2 regions of the Bacillus sp. FJAT-45066 genome follow, and region 2 is predicted to be linked to the other one. Evidence: riboswitches for the same ligand, from Rfam matches in the RefSeq annotation. Region 2 holds a riboswitch; the other holds the start of a gene.
The links. Region 2 has a riboswitch for lysine ahead of CDZ92_RS01210 (aspartate kinase). Riboswitches for the same ligand answer to the same signal wherever they lie in the genome.
Positions count from the first base shown of each region.

Region 1: another riboswitch for lysine. It lies ahead of CDZ92_RS19035 (Na+/H+ antiporter NhaC family protein); the one in region 2 lies ahead of CDZ92_RS01210 (aspartate kinase).

Region 1 is NZ_NISQ01000001.1:3,808,642-3,814,620, forward strand. It holds gene CDZ92_RS19020 (bifunctional metallophosphatase/5'-nucleotidase) at 1-1,211, shown strand, start outside; gene CDZ92_RS19025 (YunC family protein) at 1,280-1,582, shown strand; gene CDZ92_RS19030 (HD-GYP domain-containing protein) at 1,796-2,899, shown strand; lysine riboswitch at 3,144-3,332, shown strand; gene CDZ92_RS19035 (Na+/H+ antiporter NhaC family protein) at 3,473-5,035, shown strand; gene CDZ92_RS19040 (sodium-dependent transporter) at 5,548-5,979, shown strand, end outside.
Region 2 is NZ_NISQ01000001.1:244,803-250,781, forward strand. It holds gene CDZ92_RS01195 (ABC transporter ATP-binding protein) at 1-351, shown strand, start outside; gene trxA (thioredoxin) at 572-886, shown strand; gene uvrC (excinuclease ABC subunit UvrC) at 1,230-3,008, shown strand; lysine riboswitch at 3,076-3,258, shown strand; gene CDZ92_RS01210 (aspartate kinase) at 3,392-4,630, shown strand; gene CDZ92_RS01215 (YslB family protein) at 5,199-5,624, opposite strand.

The sequences.
Region 1 (5,979 bases), 3.6 Mb from region 2:
GTGGAAAAATAAACACGCTCATGCTAAACAAATTAGGCTATGATTACGTGACGTTCGGAAACAATGAAGGAATTACTTTAGATTATAATGCTCTTTCCGAATTGTATGACTCAGCTACTTTCCAAGTGCTAGCCGCAAACCTATATGAAAAAGATAAAAAAAGGCCGGATTGGCTCTCACCATATGTAATTGAAAATATAAATGGTATGAATATAGGATTTATTGGCGTTACGGTCTATTATAAGCTTTTCTATGATTTGCTTGGGTGGTACATTATAGACCCGTTCGAAGCAATGGAATCTTGTTTACAAAACATAAAAGATAAAACAGATGCCATCATTGTGTTATCTCATCTTGGTATTTCCGATGATGAACAACTTGCAAGCAGATTTCCAGAAATAGATGTCATTTTAGGTGGTCACACTCATCACGTATTACCAGAAGGAAAGATGATAGGAAATACGCTACTTTGTGGCGCAGGAAAACATGGAGCTTATATTGGAGAGGTAAACATAGCAATAGAAGGCAATCAAATTCATAAATCATGTCTTTTACATTCATTAAATGATGTTGATTCTAACAAGGAGCTAGAACAAGAAATTAACGACGCCTACAACCTAGCGAAGAAATCTCTAAGTGAGCCAATTGTCCATATTAGCTACCCATTAATAAGCAGATGGTTTGAGCAGTCACCATTAGCCTCTACGCTTGCCGAAGCATTAAAGGAGTGGTGTAGGGCTGATATAGGAATGGTCAACAACGGAGTTATTCTAAACAACTTAGAAGCTGGGGTAATTTCTGCTGAACAAATTCATCGAATATGTCCCCACCCTATTAATCCTTGTAAAGTGGAGTTAAAAGGGGAAGAATTAAGAGAAATTATACTAGAAGCAAACAAAGAAGAACATGAACAAATTCGTGTAAAAGGACTAGGATTTCGCGGAGAAGTGATGGGGAAAATGTCTTTTTCTAATTTGGAAATTATTTATGGACAAAACAAAGATGGAGTAAAAATAATAAAAGAAATCTTAGTCGCTAACGTACCACTAAAACTAGCTGAAACTTATAGTGTTGGAACAATTGATATGTTCACGTTCGGCAAATGGTTCCCAACCATTAAAAGAGCAAAAAAACAATTCTACATGCCCGAATTGCTCAGAGATGTACTTACTTGGAAACTAAAAAAGCTAACAAAAGAAATGTGCAAATGACTAATAATCATTACACGAATTCTACGCCCCCTTCATAAAGTATTAATGGAAGGGAGTGAGCATTATCCATGGTCGAAATGAAACCAATTATCATAAATGGAGAACAGTTTACTGCTGTAATCGTTAAGTTACCTAAAACGAACTTTATGGCAGTAACTGCAGAAAAAGGCTATATAATGTGCGGTGCCCTCGATGTTGCATTATTGAATGAAAAATTAAAGGATCGTGGGATTATTGCTGGAAGAGCAGTTGGCGTTCGAACAATCGAGCAGTTGCTTGAAGCCCCGTTAGAATCTGTCACGATAGAAGCAGAAAACAGAGGGATTCATGTTGGAATGCCAGGTAAAGAAGCACTATTAAAAATGCTTTAACAAGTATTGGGCCGTGCTACCTTTTATGCGGCCTTTCATATTTTTGTGTTGTAAACGTAAAAAATATTCTATATTTACTTATAAAATTGTATAAATATAGTTATTTAGGAATAATTCGTGTTTTTTTGCAAAAAAACCATGAAATATTCTTTTTTTTATATATAATGAAGGTAAATAATCAAAAATTTTGTCGAGAGATAGATAGGAGAAATCATGAGATTATTACATACTAAATCATTGAAGCCAGGAATGAAGCTTGCTAAATCCATTTATAACGAAAGTGGAAGAATCTTGCTTAAAAGCGGAATTCCACTAACAGATAGAATGATTTCACGTCTAATCCAACTAAAAGTAACTTTTGTTTATTTAGAAGATGCGAGAACGAATGATATTATTATTCCATCCATGGTATCAGACCGTGTTAAAACAGAGGCATTACAAACAATAACAGAAACGTTCGAAGCATTTAAAGGTGAGAAACTTAGTAAGTGGTTTATAATGGACCAATCTACCAAACAATTAAAAGATTTAATACAACTACTACTTTCTGATATGAAGGGGAATAATGAAGTTTCTACTTTATTAACAGATGTATTTGTTCATGATAACTATGTATTTACCCATTCATTAAATGTAACCATATATGCACTTTCTATCGGCTTAAAACTTGGCTTGCCTCAAAAAGACTTAGAGATATTAGGTCTAGGTGGGATATTACATGATGTTGGCAAAATGCTAGTACCTTTAGAAGTACTGAATAAACCTGGAAAACTTACGAGTGAAGAATTTGTGGAAATGAAAAGCCATACAACAAAAGGCTTTGATTTAATCCGAAAAATGCATACGGTGCCACTTCTTGTTGCACATTGTGCTTTCCAACACCACGAACGATTAAATGGTAGTGGATATCCTAGAGGCATTAAAGAAAAAGACATACACTTATTTGGCAAAATTTTAGCTGTAGCAGATGTGTTTGATGCAGTTACTTCTCATCGAGTATATCGTGATGCAATGTTACCTCATGAAGGGTTAGAGATTTTATATGGAGGATCAGGTTCTCTATATGATCCAGCCATCATTGATGCATTCAGAAAATCAGTAGCCATTTATCCGTATGGCTTAGCGGTTGAACTTAGTGATAATCGTAAAGCAATTGTCATTGGACAGAACAAAGAGATGACAGAACGCCCAATTTTACGTGTAATAGAAGAAAATGGAAACGAATTAGAAACTCCATATGATATAAACCTTAAAGAGCAACTAGATGTAACAATTGTTAAGTGTAACGATAAAGAGAGTATAGCGGCAGTTAGCTAATACTAGAAAGAACATATTTTTACGGTTGTACTAGTAGAATCAATATGTTATATTTTTTAATGAATCAATTTTATAATTACGGTTCGTTTAGTGAAAAATGAATGTTTTACTATTATACGGAGCTATTTATTTGTTTTTAAAGGTGTTCTTAATAAAAATACGCTGTAATTATTCGTTTTTCGTATAGTAGTAATACATTATGAAACGGACTCAAATAATAAAATTTAATATTGACCTTATCATACAATGAGGTAGAGGTTGCATAGCATAAGAGTAAACTACTGGAGGGTGACTCCTGTGATAGTAGTAGAAAGGATGCTTTGCCGAAGTAAAAAAAGCCGTCATGCTTTTTTTGCTGGGGTTATCTTGAATAAAGATAACACTGTCATTATGACTAGAGCGAACGGGTTCATAATGGAGGGCTACTGATCGGATGGAATATAACATACATTACAAGTAGACGTAATGATAGTTATCTTCTATCATTACGTCTTTTTATGTTCAAAAGCCCTCTTTTTTTGTAGCCGGTTTGCGTTAGTCAGCAACCAAAACAAATTTAGGGGGTTTTTTCTTATGGAAGGAACAATTTTTTCATTAATTCCTCCAGTGTTAGCCATTATAATGGTTATCCTGACGAGGCGTGTACTTATTTCACTTGGAGCCGGTATCGTTGCTGCAGCATTGTTGCTAGCAGACTTTAATCCAATTGAAATGGCGACGATTATTTTTAACGCAGTATTAGCTATTTTCTATTCAGTTAACGATAAAGCAATTGAAACTTGGTATGTTTACATTCTATTATTCTTAATTATTTTAGGTATTATTACGGCATTTATTTCTATATTAGGTGGAAGTCGTGCATTCGGCGAGTGGGCATTAGATCGTGTGAAGACGAGAAGAGGTTCTAAATTTTTAACTGCTATTTTAGGAATTGTCATTTTTATCGATGATTATTTTAATGCGCTTGCAGTTGGACAAATTAGTCGTCCTTTAACAGATCGTCACAAAGTTTCTAGAGCAAAATTAGCCTATTTAATTGACTCTACATCAGCACCAATTTGTGTTGTTTCGCCAATTTCTAGTTGGGGTGCGTACATTATTGGTATTATCGGTGGTATTTTAGTAACACATAATGTAGCAAACATGTCGGCATTAAGTGCATTTATTCAAATGATTCCAATGAACTTATATGTGCTTTCTGCTTTATTAATGGTGTTTTTAGTAAGTTACTTCAATGTAAATATTGGAGCAATGAAAACGCATGAAGCTCGTGCGATGGAAAAAGGTCAATTATTCGATCCGGAAAAAGAAGTGCCAGGTCAATTATCGGAAGACTTACCGTCTAGCACGAAAGGCTCTATCGGAAACTTAGTATGGCCGATTGTATCGTTAGTAGTTGGTGTAGTGTCTGCAATGTTATGGACTGGTTACTCGGCTTTAGATGGCGATGTAACGCTATTAGCGATTTTTGAAGAAACAGATCCTTCTGCAGCTTTATTATATGGTGGAATCTTTGCGTTAATTGTCACGGTTGCGTTGTTCTTCCGTCAAGTGAAGAGTGGAGATGTTAGCAGTTCTGTATTTACAAAAGGCTTAGCGGCTGGTGCAAAATCCATGCTACCTGCCATCTATATTTTATTATTTGCATGGACGATTACAAGTTTAATTGATGCGTTAGAAACAGGAGTATATTTAGCGGATGTGGTTGAAAAATCGAATATGAACATCGCTTGGTTACCTGTTATTGTATTTATCATTGCAGGATTTACAGCATTTGCAACTGGAACTTCATGGGGAACTTTTGCTTTGCTTTTACCAATCGGTGGCCAAATTGCTGCAGCTACGAACATTGAGTTATTATTACCTGTGTTAGCAGCGGTTTTAGCTGGAGCGGTATTTGGTGATCATTGTTCACCAATTTCAGATACAACCATTCTTTCTTCCACAGGGGCAAACTGTAATCACATTGACCATGTGTTAACGCAACTGCCTTACGCTTTAATTAGTGCAGGTGTAGCGTCTTTAGGATTTATCGCATTAGGTCTGACTGGTAGCACATTAGTAGGCTTACTAGTGATAGTTGTAAGTTTTGTAATAGTCGGGTTTGTATTTAGAGGAATGAAAGCAGCAACATAATTTAAAAGGTTATATCTAAGAAGTTTAAGATGATTACGACATAAAGTGCCGGTTGTGTGGCCGACTCCTGCGGGAGAGGGCAGGCTGGTGAGACCCCACAGAGCCCTTGGGCTCGAGGAGGCTCACCGCCTCCCCCGCGGAAAGCGGCCACACAACCGGCACGACTTTTTTATTCAAAAAGGTTGTTTTAGAAAGTTCTTTCTGGACAACCTTTTTTCTGTTATTGGACGGTTAATATTTTAAAATAATTAATGAATGGAATATTAATAGTTTACATTCTGTTATTAGCATCTGGTCATAAATACTATTAAATATTGAAATAATACCATTTAAAATAAATAAAAAAATTGCTTTGACATAGTCATAAAGTCTAGTTATACTATGTATAAATTATATTGAATAATCAGAAAAAATAAAAGATTCGCATTCTTTTAGTTGCTACGAAATAGTCTTTATACATATATCTATTTTTTCTAGCAGAAGGATAAGAGGCGAACGAGGAGGAAAAAGGTATGGAAAACCGTCCGCAATGGGGGACAAGGGCAGGGTTTATATTCGCTGCAGTAGGTTCAGCAATTGGTTTAGGTAACATTTGGCGTTTTCCGGCAGTAGCGTATGATAATGGTGGAGGAGCGTTCTTCTTACCATACTTATTCGCACTTTTAACTGCAGGTATACCACTATTAATTTTAGAATTTACGATGGGGCATAAATATAGAGGGTCAGCGCCACTATCGTATGCAAGAATGAATAAAAAGTATGAATGGATCGGTTGGTGGCAAGTTGGTATCGCATTTGTTATTTCCGTGTACTATGCGGCCATCATCGCATGGGCGATGTCCTACTCTGTATTCTCTTTCAATTTAAGTTGGGGAGAAAAAACACAAGATTTCTTATTCGGAGACTACTTACAGTTAGTAAACCCTGGTGAAGTAGGAAGTATC
Region 2 (5,979 bases):
TTTGTAGGAAAAACGAACCTATTAACAGGAAAACTAGACCAAGACTTAAAGCATGTTCAAACTCATATAGGTAAGGTTTGTCTACCTGTAGCTACTGAAAAATCAATGGATGAAGTGAAAATCTCTATTCGTCCAGAAGGTTGTAGGCTTGTAGAAGAAGGAAAAGGACGTTATTTTGGCGTAGTGGAACGAGTTACCTATAGCGGAGAGTATCAAGAGTTATATATAAGACTTCGTTCAGATATAAATGAAGAGCCTATGGTCTTATACGCACCTGTAAATCAAGATATTGAAATTGGAGCTGTAGTATCATTTGATATTCAATCCGAATTAGTGGCATTAGTGGACTGAAATTAACCTTTGCACATAAAAAACCTCATACAGAGGTTTTTTATTCTTTTATGGATGATTAAATATTCACAGGAAAAACTAATTCATGAAGCATATAATTAGTAACTTTCTTTACGAAATGCTATACTTTTCGTATGTAGTAAGAAGAAAGTTTTTCCAAGTAAATTAAAAGCTTGCTTCATCCTACGTTATATTCAACGTATATTAGGAGGTATTTGAATTGGCAATTTTAAACGTAACAGACCAAAACTTTAAGCAAGAAACTGGCGAAGGTGTAGTCTTAGTAGACTTCTGGGCACCTTGGTGTGGACCTTGTAAAATGATCGCACCTGTATTAGAAGAGTTAGATGCAGACATGGGTGACAAAGTGAAGATCGCGAAAGTTGACGTTGATGAAAACCAAGAAACAGCTGGTCAATTCGGCGTTATGAGTATCCCAACTTTATTAGTATTAAAAAATGGTGAAGTTGTAGATAAAACAGTTGGTTTCCAACCGAAAGAAGCTCTAGCTGAATTATTAAACAAACACCTATAATAAACACGAAAAAAGCCTAGCCTATGCTAGGCTTTTTTCATTTCTTTCGTTTTTCTTGGGAATATACGGAAGTGAAGTTGCTGTTCACTGTAGTAGGAGACTCCTGCGGAGAAGTGCATCAAGGTAGACCCACAGGCGCATGCTCCGAGGAGGATCCCGAGACCACCCGCGGATAGCGAGTACTACAGCGAACAGCAACGATTAGTATCCAATACTTTATGCTTAGGTTTTAAAAAATTTCTTGGGAAATTATGTCGAACTCGGGAAGAGTTGAATGCTTCTTTTTAAAAGAAATTATGATAAAATATCGTTATGCAAAATCGAGAAGAACGGGGGGATAAGAGTGAACACATTAATTAAAGAAAAATTAGCCGTATTACCCGACCAACCAGGCTGTTATTTAATGAAAGACGAACAAGGTACTATTATATATGTTGGTAAAGCCAAAGTGTTAAAAAATCGTGTTCGATCTTATTTCACGGGCTCTCATGATGGAAAAACATTAAGACTAGTCAATGAGATAGTTGACTTTGAATATATCGTCACCTCTTCTAATATTGAAGCACTTATATTAGAACTTAATTTAATAAAAAAACATAGTCCTAAATATAACGTCATGTTAAAAGATGACAAACGATATCCGTTTATTAAAATCACATCAGATCGCCATCCTAGATTAATAATTACTAGGAAAGTTCAAAAAGATAAAGGGAAATATTTTGGCCCATATCCAAATGTACAAGCTGCAAATGAAACAAAAAAATTATTAGATAGAATTTATCCTTTAAGAAAATGCTCTACTCTACCAGATAGAGTTTGTTTGTATTTTCATATGGGACAGTGCTTAGCACCATGTGTTGAAACAGTAACAGAAACAACAAACAAACAAATTGTAGACGAGATTGTTCGATTTTTAAATGGTGGTTATAAAGAAATTAAACAAGAACTAACAGAAAAGATGACAACTGCAGCTGAACAACTAGATTTTGAGCGAGCAAAAGAATTTCGAGATCAAATATTACACATAGAAGCAACAATGGAAAAGCAAAAAATGGAGATGAATGATTTTGTAGATAGAGATGTATTTGGCTATGCGGTTGATAAAGGTTGGATGTGTGTTCAAGTTTTCTTTATTCGACAAGGGAAACTTATTGAGCGTGAAGCTTCTTTGTTTCCGATATACAATGAACCTGAAGAAGACTTCTTAACTTTCATTGGCCAATTTTATGATAAAGCAAGCCATTTCGTACCAAAAGAAATCTATTTACCATCTACAATTGAAATAGAATTAGTAGAAAAGTTATTAGATACAAAAATATATCTGCCTCAACGAGGAAAGAAAAAACAGTTAGTCACTTTAGCAGAAAAAAATGCGAACGTTGCATTAAAAGAAAAATTCACATTAATAGAACGAGATGAAAATAGAACGATTAAAGCAGTTGAAAATATTGGTGCAAAGCTCGGTATTAAAGCTCCATTACGCATTGAAGCTTTTGATAACTCGAATATTCAAGGTACAGATGCAGTTTCGGCAATGGTAGTATTTATTGATGGAAAGCCTAATAAGAAAGATTATCGAAAATATAAAATTAAAACAGTAAAAGGACCTGATGATTACGAATCGATGAGAGAAGTCGTTAGAAGGCGATATTCGAGAGCGTTGAAAGAGGGATTGGCACTTCCTAATCTTATCATTATTGATGGTGGTAAAGGGCATATCCAAGCAGTGAAAGATGTATTAGAGAATGAGTTGAATTTGTTTATTCCACTTGCAGGTTTATCGAAAGATGAAAAACATCGAACGAGTGAACTTATTTCAGGCGATAATTTCGAATTGGTGAGATTAGATAGAAATAGCCAAGAATTTTATTTACTACAACGAATACAAGATGAAGTGCACCGCTTTGCTATCACTTTTCACCGCCAACTCCGATCTAAGTCCGTTTTTCAATCTTCTTTAGATGGGATTGAGGGTGTTGGTGAGAAGCGGAAAAAAGCATTATTGAAACATTTTGGGTCCATTACAAAAATAAAAGAAGCTTCTATAGAAGAGTTACAAAAAGCGGGAGTCCCATTAAAAGCAGCAGAAAATATTTTCCAACACTTAAGAAATGAAAATTAAGAATTGTAACTTCTTTCATAGTTTGATATACTTTGTATGAATTTCATAATGTACAAACTTCAATCTGAAGTAAGATAGAGGTGCGAACTCAATGAGTATGTAGCGGGAGAAGTAAGAGCTTCTGAGAACGTTACAAAAAGGGGAGATTCGCCGAAGTAAAAAATGACTCTTAACTTTTTTTGCTGGTTCTGCGTTTAAGAAATGTAGGACTGTCAGGTAGGTTTAATCTACTTGGAGGGCTATCTCAAGTGCGTGAACGGTTATTTTTATTTAATCTATCACAGCAATGAGAATTAGCTCATTGCTGTTTTTTTATTGCGAAAATTTAGCTTCCCTGTCTAACATTATGAAAAAAATTTAGTAAATAGAAAAGGATGAATAGCATGTCAATCATTGTACAAAAGTTTGGTGGAACTTCTGTTGGATCAGTAGAACGCATCCAAAATGTTGCAGAAAAAGTAATTAATGAAGTGAAAAATGGTCACCAAGTAGTAGTAGTAGTATCTGCGATGGGTAAAACAACAGATCAATTAGTGAAACTTGCGTCAGAAATAAATGCTGAGCCAAGTAAACGTGATATGGACATGTTACTTTCTACTGGAGAGCAAATTACTATTTCATTACTTTCAATGGCGCTACAAGTAAAAGGTTATGAAGCTGTATCGCTGACTGGATGGCAAGCGGGTATCCGTACAGAGCCCGTACACGGAAACGCAAGAATTACGGATATAGAAACGGATAATGTTATAGAGCATTTAAATAATGGAAAAGTCGTTATTGTTGCAGGATTCCAAGGGATTACTTCTAATAATGAAATTACAACGCTAGGTCGTGGCGGTTCAGATACATCAGCGGTTGCTTTAGCAGCAGCATTGAAAGCTAGGAAGTGTGATATTTATACAGATGTTACTGGCGTTTTTACGACTGATCCACGATATGTAGAATCAGCCCGTAAACTACCATCAATTTCCTACGATGAAATGTTAGAATTAGCAAATTTAGGTGCAGGCGTACTTCATCCTCGCGCAGTGGAGTTTGCGAAAAACTATGGGGTAAAGCTTGTTGTTCGTTCAAGTATGGAAAATGAAGAAGGTACAATTATTGAGGAGGAAGTTTCAATGGAAAAGAGTTTAGTAATTAGAGGGATTGCGTTTGAAGATCAAATAACGAGAGTGACAGTTTGTGGATTACCTAATGAATTACACACATTATCAACTATTTTTACAACGCTTGCAAAACACGGAATAAATGTAGATATTATTATTCAATCTATTCTAGATAAAGATACAACAAACATTTCTTTCTCTGTAAAAACGAATGATGTGAAGGGAACAGTGGATGTGTTAGAAAACTATCGTGAGCATTTAGCCTTTACACATATTGAACAAGAGAGTAACTTAGCTAAAGTATCTATTGTAGGCTCTGGCATGATCTCCAACCCTGGTGTTGCAGCTGAAATGTTCCAGGTGTTAGCTACAGAAGGTATTCATGTGAAGATGGTTAGTACGTCAGAAATTAAAGTATCTACAGTTGTAGATGAAGAGAAAATGCTAAATGCAGTTGAAGCATTACACGTAGCGTTTGAATTAGGAGAAGGTGCGGTAGAAGAATTAAAGGCCTAATTAATAGGTTTTGTAAGGTGCGAGATTGAAGACATCACGATGAAGCTCATTTTCAACTTGATAAGGCTGACGAAGTTCATTTCGCTCAAGAAAAAAAGAGAAAATGAACTTGATAATGCCGATGAAGTTCATTTTGCTCAAAGAAAAAAGAGAAAATGAACTTGATAAGGCTGATGAAGTTCATTTTGATCAAGGAAAAATGAGAAAGTGAACTTGATAAGGCTGATGTAGTTAAATTAGCCTCAGAATAAAGAGCCAACTTGATAAGCTCGATGAAGTTCAACTAGCCCCAGAGCCAGATGAACTTCATAAGCCCGATGAAGTTCAACTAGCCACATAAAAAAGAGCCAGATGAACTTCATAAGCTCGATGAAGTTCAACTAGCCCCAGAAAAAAGAGTCAGATGAACTTCATAAGGCTGATGAAGTTCAACTAGCCCAAGAAAAAAGCAAAAGATGAACTTCATATACAAGATCAATAACAATAGAAAAAAACTGCCCAGAATCTTATAAAAATCCTGGGCAGCTCTTTTCTTTAACCTATCTGACTCCGTAATAACCTATAATAACTACTTATCCCACTGAACCGTAATAACTCTTTTATTTTTCTTTTTTATTTCTTCTATAGCTTCCGTTGTTTTATCTTTCATGCGCTGTATTTGCTCGGCAATGAATCCTGCTTCTAATTGGAAGGATGCATCTTTATTTACATCACATCTTCTAGCAACATATCCACCTTCTAACACAAACGTCATTTCATATTTCTTTTCATCCTGAATATGTAAATTTCCCCAACCTGCTTCATCGAAAAAGGAAATAATTTCATCTATAGTAGATAAAGGGAACTTTCTTGCTAGTTGTTTACCAGACCAATACATCAACTGGGCATGATCTTTGCCGAATACTTCTGGAAGTAATACTTCACGCAATAATTCGTATCCAAAGGCGGGCACTTTAACTTTTTCTACTGTTTCGTTTATTGATTCATTACTCATAAATAATTCCCCACTTTCTTTTCACCAATCATTATTATATACCATTCCCACTAATTTCAGAAATGAAGCAATGGAATGATTTCATTCTAGTAAAATATTATTTCCCTAGCTTATCGATGTAAGTTAATAAAAGATTTTATAAAATTACAATTTATGCCCACCTTTCCTTGACGCTCGGTATACATGGGAGTAAAATAAAACTTGTCGAAGAATTGTCGATAAATATGCAAAGGCTTTCATTTTATCGAAAATTTAAACAAGGATGGGCAGAGATTGAGAAGTTTTTCACTATAATAGTGAAACGGAATCTTACTAACATCTAATCTATTTTTTACACGAAAAAGGGGGTACAGAA